Regions from separate parts of the Streptomyces sp. NPDC090025 genome, predicted to be linked through region 1. Evidence: riboswitches for the same ligand, from Rfam matches in the RefSeq annotation. Region 1 holds a riboswitch; the other holds the start of a gene.

Evidence for each region. Region 1 has a riboswitch for S-adenosylmethionine ahead of ACIPXM_RS10850 (aminotransferase class V-fold PLP-dependent enzyme). Riboswitches for the same ligand answer to the same signal wherever they lie in the genome.
Region 2: another riboswitch for S-adenosylmethionine. It lies ahead of thrC (threonine synthase); the one in region 1 lies ahead of ACIPXM_RS10850 (aminotransferase class V-fold PLP-dependent enzyme).

The regions. Positions count from the first base shown of each region.
Region 1 is NZ_JBIVFL010000003.1:326,575-335,242, reverse strand. Features, by position in the region: gene ACIPXM_RS10880 (hypothetical protein) at 1-36, opposite strand, end outside; gene ACIPXM_RS10875 (heme-copper oxidase subunit III) at 234-854, shown strand; gene ACIPXM_RS10870 (c-type cytochrome) at 929-1,738, shown strand; gene ACIPXM_RS10865 (Rieske 2Fe-2S domain-containing protein) at 1,735-2,787, shown strand; gene ACIPXM_RS10860 (cytochrome bc complex cytochrome b subunit) at 2,784-4,409, shown strand; gene trpD (anthranilate phosphoribosyltransferase) at 4,550-5,614, shown strand; SAM riboswitch class IV at 5,702-5,818, shown strand; gene ACIPXM_RS10850 (aminotransferase class V-fold PLP-dependent enzyme) at 6,003-7,427, shown strand; gene ACIPXM_RS10845 (Lrp/AsnC family transcriptional regulator) at 7,528-7,809, opposite strand; gene ACIPXM_RS10840 (rhomboid family intramembrane serine protease) at 7,806-8,540, opposite strand.
Region 2 is NZ_JBIVFL010000001.1:134,462-143,129, forward strand. Features, by position in the region: gene ACIPXM_RS00665 (trehalose-6-phosphate synthase) at 2-1,414, opposite strand; gene ACIPXM_RS00670 (isopeptide-forming domain-containing fimbrial protein) at 1,506-3,350, opposite strand; gene ACIPXM_RS00675 (glucosyl-3-phosphoglycerate synthase) at 3,481-4,425, opposite strand; SAM riboswitch class I at 4,547-4,696, shown strand; gene thrC (threonine synthase) at 4,690-6,027, shown strand; gene ACIPXM_RS00685 (MoaD/ThiS family protein) at 6,066-6,344, shown strand; gene ACIPXM_RS00690 (cold-shock protein) at 6,877-7,080, shown strand; gene groL (chaperonin GroEL) at 7,454-8,668, shown strand, end outside.

The DNA of each region.
Region 1 (8,668 bases):
GTCGCTGTAGACCAGGACCGTGGCGCTCGACTGCATCGTTCCTCCGGGAAGGCCGTGAAGGTGGTCGGTCGTTGCGCGGGATGCTACTCCGGTCCACACCCCGTCAACACCCGTTCAACACCTGTTCGAAGGGTGTCGGAGGGCCGTCCGGATGGGCCGTTCGGGCAGGACTCGCGCCCCGGACACTCCGAACGGCACCCCCCGGAGTGAGGGCGGGATAAGCGACCGACATAATGTCGGTCGTGGCGACAGTAACGACAGTAGATACCGGGCACGCGCACCCGTCGGTCAATCGACCGAACCTCACCAGCGTCGGAACCATCATCTGGTTGAGCTCCGAGCTGATGTTCTTCGCGGCCCTCTTCGCGATGTACTTCACCCTGCGATCCGTGATGGGCGCGGAGTTCTGGACGGAAAAGGCAGACGCCCTCAACCTTCCGTTCTCCGCGACGAACACCACGATCCTGGTGCTCTCCTCGCTCACCTGCCAGCTCGGCGTCTTCGCCGCCGAGCGGGGCGACGTGAAGAAGCTCCGGTCGTGGTTCATCATCACCTTCGTGATGGGCGCGATCTTCATCGGCGGCCAGGTCTTCGAGTACACCGAGCTGGTGAAGGAGGACGGCCTCTCGCTGTCCTCCGACCCGTACGGCACGGTGTTCTACCTGACCACCGGCTTCCACGGCCTGCACGTGACGGGCGGTCTCATCGCCTTCCTGTTGGTCCTCGGCCGCACGTACGCCGCCAAGAGGTTCACTCACGAGCAGGCAACCGCCGCCATCGTCGTGTCCTACTACTGGCACTTCGTCGATGTCGTCTGGATCGGCCTCTTCGCCACGATCTACTTGATCAAGTAATCGGGCTCCGCCTCCGGGCGGACCGACACATCCAGCAAGCATCGACGCAGAAGATCCTGACACCGGGGTAATCCGTGAAAAAGCTCTCCGCACGACGACGCCATCCGCTGGCGGCGGTCGTCGTCCTCCTTCTTGCGCTGGCGGCAACTGGGGGGCTGTACGCCGCGTTCGCGCCCGCGGGCACGGCGAAGGCCGATGAATCCGCCCAGTCCCTCGCCATCGAGGAGGGCAAGAAGCTCTACTCCGTCGGCTGCGCCAGCTGCCACGGAACCGGCGGTCAGGGCACCTCTGACGGCCCGTCCCTGGTCGGCGTCGGTTCGGCGGCCGTGGACTTCCAGGTCGGCACCGGCCGGATGCCCGCGCAGCAGCCGGGCGCCCAGGTCCCGAAGAAGAAGGTCATCTACTCGCAGGCTGAGATCGATCAGCTCGCGGCGTACGTGGCCTCTCTCGGCGCCGGCCCGATCACGCCGAAGGAAGGCCAGTACAGCCCTGAGGGCGCCGACATCGCCAAGGGTGGCGAGCTGTTCCGCTCCAACTGTGCCCAGTGCCACAACTTCACCGGCGAGGGCGGCGCGCTGACCTACGGCAAGTACGCCCCGAGCCTTGAGGGCGTGGACCCGAAGCACCTCTACGAGGCCATGCAGACGGGCCCGCAGAACATGCCCTCCTTCCCCGACACGACCATGCCGGAGAAGCAGAAGAAGGACATCATCGCCTACGTCCAGGCTGTGAACAGCGACAAGGCCGACAACCCGGGTGGTCTCAAGCTCGGTGGCCTCGGCCCCGTCAGCGAGGGTCTGTTCGCGTGGATCTTCGGTCTGGGCGCGCTGATCGCAGTTGCCGTCTGGGTCGCGGCCCACACCGCTAAGGCCAAGAAGTCATGAGTACCCAAGAGAATCCAGAAGAGAACCTGCCCTCCGCGCAGGACACCGCGCACGGCGCGGTGAAGGTCGCCGACGACCCGTTCGCCGACCCGGGCCTGCCGCCCCACAAGCCGCGCATCCAGGACATCGACGAGCGGGCCGCCCGCCGGTCCGAGCGTGCGGTCGCGTTCATGTTCACGCTGTCGATGCTGGCCACGGTCGGCTTCATCGCCTCGTACGTGATCTTCCCGGTCGACAAGATCGTGTACATCTGGCCGTTCGGCCGGGTGTCCGCGCTCAACTTCGCCCTGGGCTGGACGCTGGGCCTCGCCCTGTTCTTCATCGGCGCGGGCGCGGTCCACTGGGCCCGCACCCTGATGTCCGACGTCGAGATCGCGGACGAGCGCCACCCGATGGAGGCGACGCCCGAGGTCAAGGCGAAGGTCATGGCGGACTTCGCGGCCGGTGCCGCCGAGTCCGGCTTCGGCCGCCGCAAGCTGATCCGCAACACCCTGTTCGGCGCGCTGGCCCTGGTGCCGCTCTCCGGCGTGGTGCTGATGCGCGACATGGGTCCGCTGCCCGAGAAGAAGCTCCGGTCCACCCTGTGGGCCAAGGGCAAGCTGCTGATCAACATGAACACCAACGAGCCGCTGCGTCCCGAGGACGTCGCGGTCGGTTCGCTGACCTTCGCCAAGCCCGAGGGCCTGGAGGAGCACGACCACCACTTCCAGACCGAGATCGCCAAGGCCGCCCTGATGATCGTCCGGATCCAGCCGGACGACATCAAGGACAAGCGCGAGCTCGAGTGGTCGCACGACGGCATCGTGGCGTTCTCGAAGATCTGCACCCACGTCGGCTGCCCGATCTCGCTGTACGAGCAGCAGACGCACCACGTGCTCTGCCCGTGCCACCAGTCCACCTTCGACCTGGCCGACGGCGCCCGCGTCATCTTCGGCCCGGCCGGGCACGCCCTCCCGCAGCTGCGGATCGGCGTGAACGACAAGGGCTTCCTCGAGGCGCACGGCGACTTCGAAGAGCCGGTCGGTCCTGCCTTCTGGGAGCGCGGATGAGCACTGTGACCAATACGCAGAAGAAGGCGCCCGCCGGTGAGCGGGTCGCCGACTGGGCCGACGGACGCCTGGGGATCTACACGCTGGCCAAGGCCAACATGCGGAAGATCTTCCCGGACCACTGGTCCTTCATGCTGGGCGAGGTCTGCCTCTACAGCTTCCTCATCATCATCCTGACGGGCGTCTATCTGACGATGTTCTTCCACCCGTCGATGAACGAGGTGGAGTACGCGGGCCCGTACGTCCCGCTCCAGGGACAGCTCATGTCCGAGGCGTTCAACTCGACCATGCACATCTCGTTCGAGGTGCGCGGTGGTCTGCTGATCCGGCAGATCCACCACTGGGCGGCGCTGATCTTCCTCGCCGGCATGTTCGTGCACATGATGCGCGTGTTCTTCACCGGCGCGTTCCGCAAGCCGCGTGAGATCAACTGGCTGTTCGGCTTCCTGCTGTTCTTCCTGGGCATGTTCACCGGCTTCACCGGTTACTCGCTCCCGGACGACCTGCTCTCCGGCACCGGTGTGCGCTTCATGCAGGGCGCGATCCTGTCCGTGCCGATCGTCGGCACGTACCTGTCGATGTTCCTGTTCGGCGGCGAGTTCCCCGGCGGCGACTTCGTCGCCCGGTTCTACTCGGCGCACGTGCTGCTGCTCCCGGGCATCATGCTCGGCCTGGTGGTCGCGCACCTCATCCTGGTGTTCGTCCACAAGCACACGCAGTTCGAGGGCCCCGGCCGGACGAACAAGAACGTCGTCGGCATGCCGCTGCTGCCGGTGTACATGGCGAAGGCCGGAGGCTTCTTCTTCCTGGTCTTCGGTGTCATCGCGATCATCGCGGCGATCGCCTCGATCAACCCGATCTGGGCGCTCGGCCCGTACCGTCCGGACCAGGTGTCGACCGGCGCCCAGCCCGACTGGTACATGGGCTTCGCCGAGGGTCTGATCCGTGTCATGCCGGGCTGGGAGATCAACCTGTGGGGCCACACCCTGGTCCTGGGCGTGTTCATCCCGCTGGTGATCTTCCCGCTGGTGCTCGGCGCGATCGGTGTCTACCCGTTCATCGAGTCCTGGATCACCGGCGACAAGCGCGAGCACCACATCGCGCAGCGCCCGCGCAACGCTCCGACCCGCACCGGTTTCGGTGTCGCCTGGATCACCGCGTACATGATCATGCTCGTGGGTGGTGGAAACGACCTCTGGGCGACCCACTTCCACCTGTCGATCAACTCGATCACCTGGTTCGTGCGGATCTTCTTCTTCGTCGGTCCGGTCATCGCGTTCATCGTCACCAAGCGGATCTGCCTCGGCCTGCAGCGCCGGGACAAGGAGAAGGTGCTGCACGGGCGCGAGTCCGGCATCATCAAGCGCCTGCCGCACGGTGAGTTCGTCGAGGTCCACCAGCCGCTCAGCCAGGGCGAGCGCTACAAGCTCACCGCGCACGAGCAGTACGCGCCGGCCGAGCTGCCCGCGACGGTCGACGAGAACGGTGTCGAGCGCAAGGTCGGCCCCCTGCAGAAGCTCCGGATCAAGCTCAACCGGGGTTACTACGGCGACGACAACCAGGTCGCCAAGCCCACCGCCGAGGAGTACCGGGAGATCGAGAGCGGCCACGGCCACCACTGATCCACCGGTCCTCTGACCGGCTCACCGAGCAAGGTCGCCACAGCGGGAGCCCCGTCCATTCGATGGACGGGGCTCTTTGCCGTACCCGGGGGTCGATAGGGTGGGAGCACCCGAATCCGTGGAACCGATCAGGAGCTGTCATGAGCGCTGTGCACCCCGCTGGGAGCGATTCAGCGGCGGGCCGCTCCTGGCCCGCCCTGCTGAACGGCCTTCTCGAAGGACGGAACCTGTCCGCCGACGACACCGCCTGGGCGATGGACCTCATCATGCGCGGCGAGGCGACCGACGCGCAGATCGCCGGGTTCATGGTGGCGCTGCGCGCCAAGGGCGAGACGGTCGAGGAGATCACCGGTCTGGTCCGCACGATGTACGCGCACGCCAACGTCATCGAGGTGCCGGGCCCGGCCGTCGACATCGTCGGCACCGGCGGCGACGGCGCCAAGACGGTGAACATCTCCACCATGGCGTCGATCGTGGTGGCCGGCACCGGCACCAAGGTCGTCAAGCACGGCAACCGGGCCGCGTCCTCCGCCTCCGGCTCGTCCGACGTCCTGGAGAAGCTCGGCATCAACCTCGACCTGACCCCGCGCCGGGTCGCCGAGGTCGCCGAGGAGGCGGGCATCACCATCTGCTTCGCCGTACGGTTCCACCCCTCGCTGCGGCACGTCGCCGCGGCCCGCGGCCAGCTCGGCATCCGCACCACCTTCAACGTGCTCGGCCCGCTGACCAACCCGGCCCAGGTGCGCGCCCAGGCGGTCGGCGTGGCCGATCCCCGGATGGCGCCGATCGTCGCCGGGGTGCTCGCCGCGCGCGGCAACTCGGCGCTGGTGTTCCGCGGCGACGACGGCCTTGACGAGCTGACCACCACCGGCACCTCCCGGGTGTGGGTGGTGGGCGGCGGCACGGTCCGCGAGGAGCGGTTCGACCCCCGGGACGTCGGCATCACCCCGGTCACCCTGGACGCGCTGCGCGGTGGCGACCCGTCGTACAACGCGGACGTGGCCCGGCGGCTGCTCGCGGGGGAGACCGGGCCGGTCAGGGACGCGGTGCTGCTGAACGCGGCGGCGGCGCTGACCGCGCTCGAACCGGGCCAGGGCACCCTGGCGGAGCAGCTGCGGGCCGGTATCGACCGGGCCGCCGCCGCCATCGACTCGGGCGCGGCCCGGGCCAGCCTGGACCGGTGGATCGCGGCCAGCAACGCCTGACGGCATGTGAACGCACGATGACGACCCCGTCCCGGATGCCGGGACGGGGTTGCGTCGTCGTGATCGTCTGGCATAAGTTCTTGACCAGGTCATGAGTGACAGCGACAAAGCCCCGGCTGGCTGTCCGGCAACCCTCCGTCCGTGGCGGGGTGCCCCGGGTGAAGACCAGGCCGCATGTGCAGAAGCCTGTGGCAAGCGCGGACCCCTGCGCGTCACCCTGGGGTCCTTGGTCCTCTAGGGAGTGTTGTCTCGTGAGCAAGCGAATGCGTTAGGGCCCTTCCGGCCCCTTCTCCACCCCCTTCACCCGTCCGCGGCACCCCCTTGTGCGCTGCCGCTCCACGGGATCATCACGCCTTTTCGCGCCCCTTTTCTGCCGGGAGACACCGTTATGTCCGCGTACCCGAACACCGCCGCCGCCACCGTCACCGCCGCTTCCTCCGCCACCGCCGCCGGTGCCGCCGCCACCGACGGCGACCCCTGCTGCGACGCCCCGCTGCCGGTCCTCGGCCGCGATGTCACCGTCCCGCTCGTCACCGGCGGCGAGGTCAGCTACGCGGCCCTCGACTACGCCGCCAGCGCCCCCGCGCTCCAGCGCGTCTGGGACGACGTGGCCGCCTACGCCCCGTACTACGGCAGCGTCCACCGCGGCGCCGGGTACCTCTCGCAGCTCTCCACCGACCTGTTCGAGAACAGCCGCGCCACCGTCGCCGAGTTCCTCGACTGCCGCCCCGGCGACCAGGTCGTCTTCACCCGCTCCACCACCGACTCGCTCAACCTGCTCGCCCGGGTGGTGCCCGCCGACTGCCAGGTCTTCGTCTTCGAGACCGAGCACCACGCCTCGCTGCTGCCCTGGCAGGACGCGAACGTCACCTACCTCAACGCGCCCCGCACCCCCGACGAGGCCGTCGCCACCCTGGAGCGGGCGCTCGCCGACCGCGACCCCTACGGCCCCGCCCTGGTCTGCGTGACCGGCGCCTCCAACGTCACCGGCGAACTGTGGCCGGTGCGCGAACTCGCCGCCGCCGCCCACGCGCACGGCGCCCGGATCGTCCTGGACGCCGCCCAGCTCGCCCCGCACCACCCGGTCTCCGTGCGCGAACTCGACGTCGACTGGGTCGCGTTCTCCGGCCACAAGCTGTACGCGCCGTTCGGCTCCGGCGTCCTCGCCGGACGCGCCGACTGGCTCCAGACCGCCGAGCCCTACCTCGCGGGCGGCGGCGCCTCCCGCACCGTGGCCCGCCGCGCCGACGGCGGCGTCGACGTGGAGTGGCACACCACCGCCGCCCGCCACGAGGCCGGTTCGCCCAACGTGATCGGCGTCTACGCCGTCGCGAGCGCCTGCAAGGCGCTCACCGAGGCGGGCTTCGACCGCCTGGTGGCCCGCGAGCGGCACCTGATCGACACCGTCCGCGCCGGTCTCGCCGACGTCCCCGAGGTGCGGGTGCTGTCGCTGTTCGGCGACGACGCGCCCCGCGTCGGCGTCATCTCCTTCGTGGTGGAGGGCTGGAACAGCTCCCACTTCGCCGCCGCGCTCTCCGCCGAGTACGGCATCGGCGTCCGCGACGGACTGTTCTGCGCCCACCCGCTGGTCCGCACCCTGCTCGGCAGCGACCCGCAGGACCCGGGCGAGTGCGGCGCCCCCGAGGCCGCCCCCGGCGAGCGCAGCCTGAACGCCATCCGGGTCAGCTTCGGCGCGGGCACCCCCGACGAGCACGTCGAGCGGTTCGTCGGCGCGGTCAAGGAGCTGGTCCGCGACGGCGCCCAGTGGAAGTACCGCACCGAGGACGGCCGCTGCGTCCCGGACCGCGGCTGAGAGTCCCCCGTACGGGTGAAGCCGGCCTCCCGCGGGGGAGAGGCCGGCTTCACCGTTGCCGAAAGTCGCCGAAATCCGCCGGAATTCGCCGAGAGAGCGGTCAGGACTCCAGGCCGATGGCGAAGGCCGCATCCAGCTCGTGCTGCGAGTAGGCGCGGAAGGCGACATGGGTGTCGGTGCCCTCGACGCCGGGGATCTTGGAGATCTGGCCGGGGATGATGTCGGCCAGGTCGTCGTGGCGGCCCACCCGGACCATGGCGATCAGGTCGTAGGTGCCGGTGACCGAGAAGACCTCGCTGACCGAATCGATCGCGGCGATGGCCTCGGCGATCTCGGGGATGCGGTCCACGCTGGTCTTGATGAGCACGATCGCGGTGATCACGGCTGGCTTTCTCCCTCGGTGGCCGCGGCTGGTGGCTTCACTCTAACCCCCCGTCTGTAGCGGGCCCACGCGTAGAGGAAGCCGGCCGCGAAGCCGATGACGTGCGCCAGGTAGGCGACCCCGGGGCCCGCCCCGGCCGCGCGCGCCGCCAGCCACTGGAGCACGAACCAGAAGATCAGCACGATCCAGGCGGGGAACCGCAGCGGCAGGAAGAAGAGGAAGGGGAACAGGCTCGTCACCCGGGCGCGCGGGAAGAGATAGAGGAACGCGCCGAGCACCCCGGAGATCGCGCCCGACGCCCCCACCAGGGTCTGCTCGCTGTCCGCGTGCGCCGCCGCGTACCCGAGCAGCGCCACGTAGCCGACGCCCAGATAGAACAGGCCGAACGCGAAGGGCCCCATCCGCTCCTCGGTCATCGCGCCGAACACGTACAGGAACAGCATGTTCCCGAGCAGGTGCAGCCAGCTGCCGTGCACGAACAGCGCGGTCAGCGGGGTGAGCAGGGCGCGCGGCTCGCCCCGTATCAGCTCGGCCGGGATCACGCCCCAGCGCTGGAAGTAGGCGCCCTGCGCGGCGAGCAGCTGGTCGCCGGTGCCGAAGCCGGGGTTCAGACCGGACACCGGACTGGCCGCGAAGAACAGCACGCAGGCGGCGATGAGGCCGTACGTCATGGTCGGCCCGTTGCGGGCGCCGCGCCAGGCGCCGAGGGCCGCGCCCCGCCAGTCGATCATGGACAGATCATGGCGTACCCGGCCCCACCTGGACAGAGTGCCTCGCCGTGCCCCGGGGTACCCGTGAGGCCGTAGGGTTACGGGCAGTACTCCCGCAGTTCGACGGCGCACCGCGGGCCCGTAATTCC
Region 2 (8,668 bases), on a different contig from region 1:
GCTAGCCGAGGGCGCGCAGGGCCGCGAGCTGGTCGAGGAACCAGCGGCGCGGGGGGTGGGCGGTCGCGGCGGCGGCCAGTCGTTTGGTGCGGTCGGCCCGGTCGGCCGGGGTCATCGTCAGGGCGCGGTGCAGGGCCTCGGCGGTCTCGGTGACGTCGAACGGGTTGACCGTGAGGGCGTCGGCGCGCAGCTCGTCGTACGCGCCGGCCTCCCGGGACAGGACGAGCGCGCAGCCCTGTTCGGAGACGACGGGGATCTCCTTGGCGACCAGGTTCATGCCGTCGCGGACCGGGTTGACCAGGGCCACGTCGGCGAGCCGGTAGGCGGCGAGGGAGCGGACGAAGTCGTCCTGGACGGAGACCAGGACGGGCTGCCAGTCGGGGGTGCCGAACTCGGCGTTGATCCGCTCGGCGAGGTCGCGGACGTCGGCGGTGTAGGCGCGGTAGACCGCCAGGTCCTGCCGGGAGGGGTAGGCGGAGGCGAGGTGGACGACCCGGCCGTGCCATTCGGGGCGGGTGGTGAGGAGTTCCCGGTAGGCGAGCAGGCCGCGCGGGATGTTCTTGGAGAGTTCGGTGCGGTCGACCCGGACGATGGTGCGGCGGCCGGGGCCGATCTCGGCGCGCAGCGCGGCGAGCCGGTCGTCGACGGCGGGCCGGTGGGCGAGGGCGAGCAGGTCGTCGGCGTCGACGCCGAGCGGGTGGACGGCGACCCGGGCGGCGGCGTCGGCGCGCCGCACAGAGGGGTCGGCGGTGAAGGCGTCGGCCCAGGCCCGGGTGTGGAAGCCGATGTGGTCGGCGCCGAGCATGCCGTCGGCCAGTTCCTGGTGGATGTCGTCGGGGAGCATCGCCAGATAGCCGGGGGAGGCCCACGGGGTGTGGGTGAAGTGCGCGATCCTGAGGTCGGGGCGGCGCGCCCGGAGCTGTCCGGGGACCAGGGCCAGGTGGTAGTCCTGCACGAGGACGGCGGCGCCGTGGGCGGCCGCGTCGGCGAGGGCGTCGGCGAACGCCTGGTTGTAGGCGCGGTAGGAGTCCCAGCGGCGGCGGAAGGCGGCGTCGAAGACGGGCTCGCGCGGGATGTCGTACAGGTGGTGGTGGAGGAACCACAGCACCGAGTTGGCGATGCCGTTGTAGGCGTCGGCGTACACCTCGGGCGGGATGTCGAGCATCCGGACGCCGGGTTCGGCGACGCCCCGGCGGACGGCCTCGCGGTCGCCGTCGCCGAGCGCGGCGCACACCCACAGGGTGTCGTCGGATCCGCCGGTCCCGCCGCCGGTCCCGTCGCCCGTGCCTTCGGCGGTGACGGCGGACAGGCCGGAGACGAGCCCGCCGCCACCGCGCCGGGTGTCGAGCGAGCCGTCGTCGCGGACGGTGTACGAGACCGGGCCGCGGTTGGACGCGACGAGGACGGTAGCCATACGAGCCATACGGCGTACCTAGCCCGGACCGTAAACGCTCAAACGTACGGAATCGGACACCCGGCGGGGTGCCCGATTCCGTACGCGGGGCTCAGTACTCCTGGCGGCGGCGGGACCGTACGGCCGCCCTGGCCACCAGGCCGGTCGCGACCAGGGCCGCGGCGAGCGCGCCGAGCAGCCAGAGCCGTTCGCCGTTCGAGCCGGTCTCGGCCATCTCGCCGCCGTCGCCGCCGTCCCCGCCGGGGTGGGAGCCGTCGCCGGGGCCGCCCGGGTGCGGTCCGGTGGACGGTGTGGGGTCGGACGGCGGGTCGGACGGCGTGCCGGGGTGCGAGGCGGACGGGCCGGGCGAGGACGGCGACGGGTCCGGCGAGGTCGGCGGGCTGGGGTGGGTCGGCGGGCTGAGCACCGGGGCGACGCCGCAGGCCGGGTCCTCGCTGGTGGGTCCGCAGTTGGAGCGCGGTGACTGGACCTCGACGCTGTTGGGCAGCTTGCCGTCGCCCTTCACCGGGTCGTCGATCTTCACCGAGTAGGTGATGGTGGCCTTCTTCCCGGCCGGGATGTCACCCGCGTAGGTGATCTTCGGGGAGGTCCAGGTGACCTTGCCGAGGTCGGTCTTGGCGTCGGCGAGGTACTTGCCGTCGTCGAGGTTGCCGGTCAGGTCGTCGCTGAAGCGCGCGCCCGGGTAGTCGAGGCCGCTGATGTTCTCGGCGGTGACGGTGTACGTGACGGTGTCGCCCGGCTTCACCTTCTGCGGGCTGGCCTTCTTGGTGACCACCAGGTCGGGCACGGGCACGGACAGCGCGAGCGCCGAGGGCACGTAGGTGTCGCCCTTGGTGGAGAAGGTCAGTTCGGCGGAGGTGGCGCCGACCGGGATCGCGGCGTCCGGGAGGTCGAACTCCTCGGCGTCGATCGACAGGTTGTTGACCAGGTCCGGGTCGACGGCGCCGTCGCTGGCGCTGATGAAGAAGTTCCTGGTGTTGCCGGTGTGCGGCTGGACGACGTTCTGGCCGTCGACGAGGAAGCGGTCGCCGGGGGTGTTCCAGTCGCCCTCGTACGCGGTGACACCGGCCCGCGGGATGCCCTGGGTGCGGTAGAAGCCGTCGACGGTGACGGTGGTCGCGGGCGAGGTGGAGCGCTGCAGCACGTGGCCGCCGTACACGTACACGTTGCGGCGCTCGGGCGCGTACGTGGCGTTCGGGCCGGGGAACCTGTAGACGACGGTCAGCGACCAGCCGGCCACGCAGCCCCGCCCGCTCGGCGCCCAGACGCCGCCGACGGCGACCGGGGTGTCGCCGCTCGCGGCGGCGAAGGCGGCGGTGACGTCGGACTCGCCGGTGTAGTAGTGCGGGCCGCCGGTGGTGGCCGGGTCGGTGACCATGTGGTCGATCGACACCGGGGTCACGGCGCCCGCGCCGACCTTGATCTTCGGGGCGGTGGTGGCGTGGTCGCCGGGGGACGGCGACACGTCGGCGCCGGAGATGTCGCAGCGGGCCAGCTGGGCACCGCTCGGCCCCCGGTAGGTGCCGTCGTTGCCGCCCCAGAACAGCCGCGCGTACACGACGGTCGCACCGGGCGGGATCTCGACCTTCCCGGTGCTCGACCCCAGGTCGCCGCCCATGCCCGCGGTGTCGATCCGCCGCATGTCGAAGGTGTTGTTGTTGTCCGAGCCCTGCCCCGAGCCGGCGGTCTTGCAGCGGGCCGCCATGTCGGCGGGGGCGGTGGGACAGCCGATGACCGTGTTGCCGATGGTGATGAAGTCGCCGTACAGCGACTCGTCGTAGCGCTTGCCGAACGGCTCGACGACATCGGCCGCCGCCGGGCCCGCTCCGGTGAGGGAGAGCGCCCCGGCGGCGAGGCCGAGCGTGGCCAGCAGGATTCCCGGAGTTCTGAACCGCGTGAAGGTGAACCGCTTGAAGGTGAACCGCATGAACCGCATGGAACGGAAATTTAGGCAGAAAGGCGCATTATTCGGTGTACGCCACGCCTGGCGTGTCCACGCTGTGCGTCGGCCGGGGCGCCCTGCCCTGCCGTACGACTCACGGCCGTACGACTCACGTCCGTACGTCTCACGCCACGCTGCGCCGCTCCTCGTACTCCGCGATCTCCGTCATCGGCGGCCGCTCCTCGGTGTCGACCGGGTGGGTGCGCGGCACGAAGCCGTCCGCGCCGCGCTCGAACTGGGTCAGCTCGGGCCGCACCAGATGGCCGCGGGACAGCCGTACCTGCGCCGTCCGGTAGATCGCCGCCGCCATCCGGCCGAGCGCCTGCCCGTCCTGGTGCCGGTGCTTGCGCACCCCGACGTCCACCTGGGCGAGCGCGTCGAGGCCCACCGTGTGCAGCGCGTCGACCAGCAGGCCCAGCTCCACTCCGTAACCGACGGGGAACGGCAGCCGTTCGAGCAGCGAGCGGCGCGCCGCGTACTCGCCGCCCAGCGGCTGGACGAAACCGGCGAGCGGCGGCCAGTGCAGATTGAGCAGCGGGCGGGCCACCAGCTCCGTCACCCGGCCGCCCTGACCTGGGGTGTCGCCGAGCGGGCGGTCGTACATGGCCTTCACGAAGGCCACGTCGGGGTCGGTGAGCAGCGGGCCGACGATGCCGGTCACGAAGTCGGCGGAGAAGTCCCTCAGGTCCGCGTCCACGAAGCAGACGATGTCCCCGCTGGTCACCAGGAGTGACCGCCACAGCACCTCGCCCTTGCCGGGCACGGCCGGTATCCGGGGCAGGATCGCGTCCCTGGCCACCACCCGCGCCCCGGCCGCCGCGGCGACCTCCGCCGTCCGGTCGGTGGAGCCCGAGTCGATCACCACCAGCTCGTCGACCAGCGGCACCGCCTCGGTCATCAGCTCGGCCCTGATCGCGGCGACGATCGTGCCGACCGTGGCCTCCTCGTCGAGCGCGGGCAGCACCACGCTGACCGTGGTGCCCCGTTTGGCGGCGAGGATCGCTTCCAGCGGACGGTCGGCCACGGACCAGGACCGCCGGTCCAGCCAGCGCTCCACTTCTTCCAGCAACGTGATCTCCATCTCGCGGTTCGGACGCGCGTCTCCACCATCGAAGGCTTCGGTTACAGTCTTGAACAACGCGGATGCCCGATGCATGTCGGGGTGCCGACCGCGTTCCACAATCGAATACCGCTCATCCAGAGGGGCAGAGGGAAACGGCCCGTTGAAGCCCCGGCAACCCTCCAGTCGGTCATCAGTCTCGTCATCCAGCGAGGTCCCACCGACTAGGGAAGGTGCCAAATCCGTCTCATGGCGAAGTGCGCCATGAGGAAGATGAGGAGAAAGGGCCTCGCCTCCATGGCTGTTCAGACCGTCGCACCCGGAACCACCGCCACCACCCCCGGTACCTCCGGCGCCGTCGACCTCGGTCCCGCTTCCGGACTCTCCTGCCGCGAGTGCGGGGAGACCTTCCCGCTCGGCCCGATCTTCGCCTGCGAGCTGTGTTTCGGCCCGCTCGAAGTGGCGTACGACCTGCCGACCGGTGACCCCGAGGCGCTGCGCAAGCGCATCGAGGCCGGTCCCGCCAACATCTGGCGCTACGCCCCGCTGCTGCCCGTACCGGCCGACGTCGCCGACAAGCCCAACCTGAACCCGGGCTGGACCCACCTGGTCAAGGCCGACAACCTGGCCCGCGAGCTCGGTGTCGAGCCCGGCAAGCTGTTCGTCAAGGACGACTCCGGCAACCCGACCCACTCCTTCAAGGACCGGGTCGTCGCCCAGGCCATCGAGGCCGCCCGCGCCTTCGGCTTCACCACCCTGTCCTGCTCCTCCACCGGCAACCTGGCCGGCGCGGTCGGCGCCGCCGCCGCCCGGGCCGGCTTCCGCTCCTGCGTGTTCATCCCGCACGACCTGGAGCAGGGCAAGGTCGTGATGGCCGCGGTGTACGGCGGCGACCTGGTCGCCATCGAGGGCAACTACGACGACGTCAACCGCTTCTGCTCGGAGCTCATCGGCGACCCGCTGGGCGAGGGCTGGGGCTTCGTCAACGTCAACCTGCGCCCGTACTACGGAGAGGGCTCCAAGACCCTCGCGTACGAGATCTGCGAGCAGCTCGGCTGGGTGATCCCGGACCAGCTGGTCATCCCGATCGCGTCAGGATCCCAGCTCACCAAGATCGACAAGGGTCTGCAGGAGCTCATCAAGCTGGGCCTGGTCGAGGACAAGCCGTACAAGATCTTCGGCGCCCAGGCCGAGGGCTGCTCCCCGGTGTCCGCCGCCTTCAAGGCCGGGCACGACGTGGTGCGCCCGCAGAAGCCGAACACCATCGCCAAGTCGCTGGCGATCGGCAACCCGGCCGACGGCCCGTACGTCCTCGACATCGCGCGCCGCACCGGCGGCGCCGTGGAGGACGTGAACGACGAGCAGGTCGTCGAGGCGATCCGGATCCTGGCCCGTACCGAGGGCATCTTCGCGGAGACCGCGGGCGGCGTGACCGTCGGCGTGACGAAGAAGCTCGTCGAGAACGGTCTCCTGGACCCCTCCCTCACCACCGTCGTCCTCAACACCGGCGACGGCCTCAAGACCCTGGACGCGGTGGCCGAGGGCGCGCAGGCGACCGCCACCATCCGCCCGAGCCTGGACGCGTTCCGCGACGCGGGCCTGGCCCACTGAACCGCCGTACCTCCGAAGCTCCGAAAGGCGCGAGACCCATGGCCGTGAACGTCCGCATCCCCACCATCCTCCGCACCTACACCGGCGGTCAGGCCGAGGTCGCCGCCGAGGGCGGCACCCTCGCCGAGGTCATCGCCGACCTGGAGAAGAACCACACGGGCATCGCCGCCCGCGTCCTGGACGACCAGGGCAAGCTGCGCCGCTTCGTGAACGTGTACGTGAACGACGACGACGTGCGCTTCGAGCAGGGCCTGGAGACGGCCACGCCGGACGGCGCGGGCATCTCGATCATCCCGGCGGTCGCGGGCGGCTGCTGAGCCCCGTCGGTCTGTCGGCCCGTCGGTCCCTCGGCCTGTCTGTTCGGTCTGTCGGTCTGCCCGTCTGTCCGTCTGCCTGTCGGGACCGTCCGACATACCCGTATTGCCACCCGTATTGCCACTGACGTACTCGTCAGTACCCGGAGTATCTGAATTGCCCCTTCCGCGCTAAGAAGCGGAGGGGGCAATTCTGCATGGTTGAGCGCGGTAGAGTTGGGGAAGTCGCCTCCGTCGCGCATGCCAGACGCATATGAGAATGCGTCCGAGCACGACAAGAAGTAGCCAAAGTGCCTTGGTCCCCCCGTGTCTTCTGCGCCTTCTGCGCGTTTTGTCGGGCCCGACTTGCCCCGTGATCCTGGGGATTCTCCCTAATTCCGCTTTCCGGCGTGCCCAGAATTCTCGTCCGATTGACCTGTTGCAGAGGGCAGTTGGACAGATACATTCAGCCGCGGTCGACGCGTTCCGGCGCAGGGTCTGACCCGGGTCCGCGAAGTGCGGATCCGCGCAAGGGCCAGTAATAGGGGAGTTAGGCATGGCTCAGGGCACCGTCAAGTGGTTCAACGCGGAGAAGGGCTACGGCTTCATCGCGGTCGACGGTGGTGCGGATGTTTTCGTCCACTACAGCGCGATCCAGATGGACGGCTACCGCTCCCTCGAAGAGGGTCAGCGGGTGGAGTTCGAGATCTCGCAGGGTCAGAAGGGCCCGCAGGCGGACATGGTCAAGATCGCCGTCTGAGCACGGCGCGATCGGCCGACCGACGCACTTCCAGGCGAAGGGCTCGCTTCCCGAGAGGGGGCGGGCCCTTCGTCCGTGTCCGGGGGTGCGGGGCCCTGGGCCGCGGAGGCTTGTGAGGGGTGGCCCGTGGGGTGGCCCGTGGGGTGGCCGGTGGGGTGGCCCGAGGGGTGCGGATCCTCCTGAGTCGCTTGCACTCTCCTAGGTCGAGTGCTAATCATTGGCGTTAGCACTCTGAAGGTGAGAGTGCTACGAGGATCGGCTGACGAGGTCGCTCACCGAGTGGGGAAGGAACCGCTCGGCGCGTACCGTCCGTCGCGGGCGTCGGCGCGGTCCAGGAGCGTTATCCACCCCATGTCCGGGAGGACCACTTCACATGGCCAAGATCATCGCGTTCGACGAGGAGGCCCGGCGCGGTCTCGAGCGCGGCATGAACCAGCTCGCTGACGCCGTCAAGGTCACCCTCGGCCCGAAGGGTCGCAACGTCGTCCTCGAGAAGAAGTGGGGCGCCCCCACGATCACCAACGATGGTGTCTCCATCGCCAAGGAGATCGAGCTCGAGGACCCGTACGAGAAGATCGGCGCCGAGCTGGTCAAGGAAGTCGCCAAGAAGACGGACGACGTCGCCGGCGACGGTACGACCACCGCCACCGTGCTCGCCCAGGCGCTCGTCCGCGAGGGCCTGCGCAACGTGGCCGCCGGTGCCAACCCGATGGCCCTCAAGCGCGGCATCGAGAAGGCCGTCGAGGCCGTCTCCGGTGCGCTGCTCGACCAGGCCAAGGAGGTCGAGACCAAGGAGCAGATCGCCTCCACCGCCTCCATCTCCGCCGCCGACACCCAGATCGGCGAGCTCATCGCCGAGGCGATGGACAAGGTCGGCAAGGAAGGCGTCATCACCGTCGAGGAGTCGCAGACCTTCGGGCTCGAGCTCGAGCTCACCGAGGGCATGCGCTTCGACAAGGGCTACATCTCGGCGTACTTCGCCACCGACATGGAGCGCATGGAGGCGGCCCTCGAGGACCCGTACCTCCTGATCGTCAACTCCAAGATCTCCTCCGTGAAGGACCTGCTCCCGCTCCTGGAGAAGGTCATGCAGTCGGGCAAGCCGCTGCTGATCATCGCCGAGGACGTCGAGGGCGAGGCCCTGTCGACCCTGGTCGTCAACAAGATCCGTGGCACCTTCAAGTCCGTCGCCGTCAAGGCCCCGGGCTTCGGTGACCGTCGTAAGGCCATGCTGAACGACATCGCCATCCTCACCGGCGGCACGGTCATCTCCGAGGAGGTCGGCCTCAAGCTGGAGAACGCCGGTCTCGACCTCCTGGGCCGCGCCCGCAAGGTCGTCATCACCAAGGACGAGACCACCATCGTCGACGGTGCCGGTGACAGCGAGCAGGTCGCCGGTCGCGTGAACCAGATCCGCGCCGAGATCGAGAACTCGGACTCGGACTACGACCGCGAGAAGCTCCAGGAGCGCCTGGCGAAGCTCGCCGGTGGCGTCGCCGTCATCAAGGCCGGTGCCGCGACCGAGGTCGAGCTCAAGGAGCGCAAGCACCGCATCGAGGACGCCGTGCGCAACGCGAAGGCGGCCGTC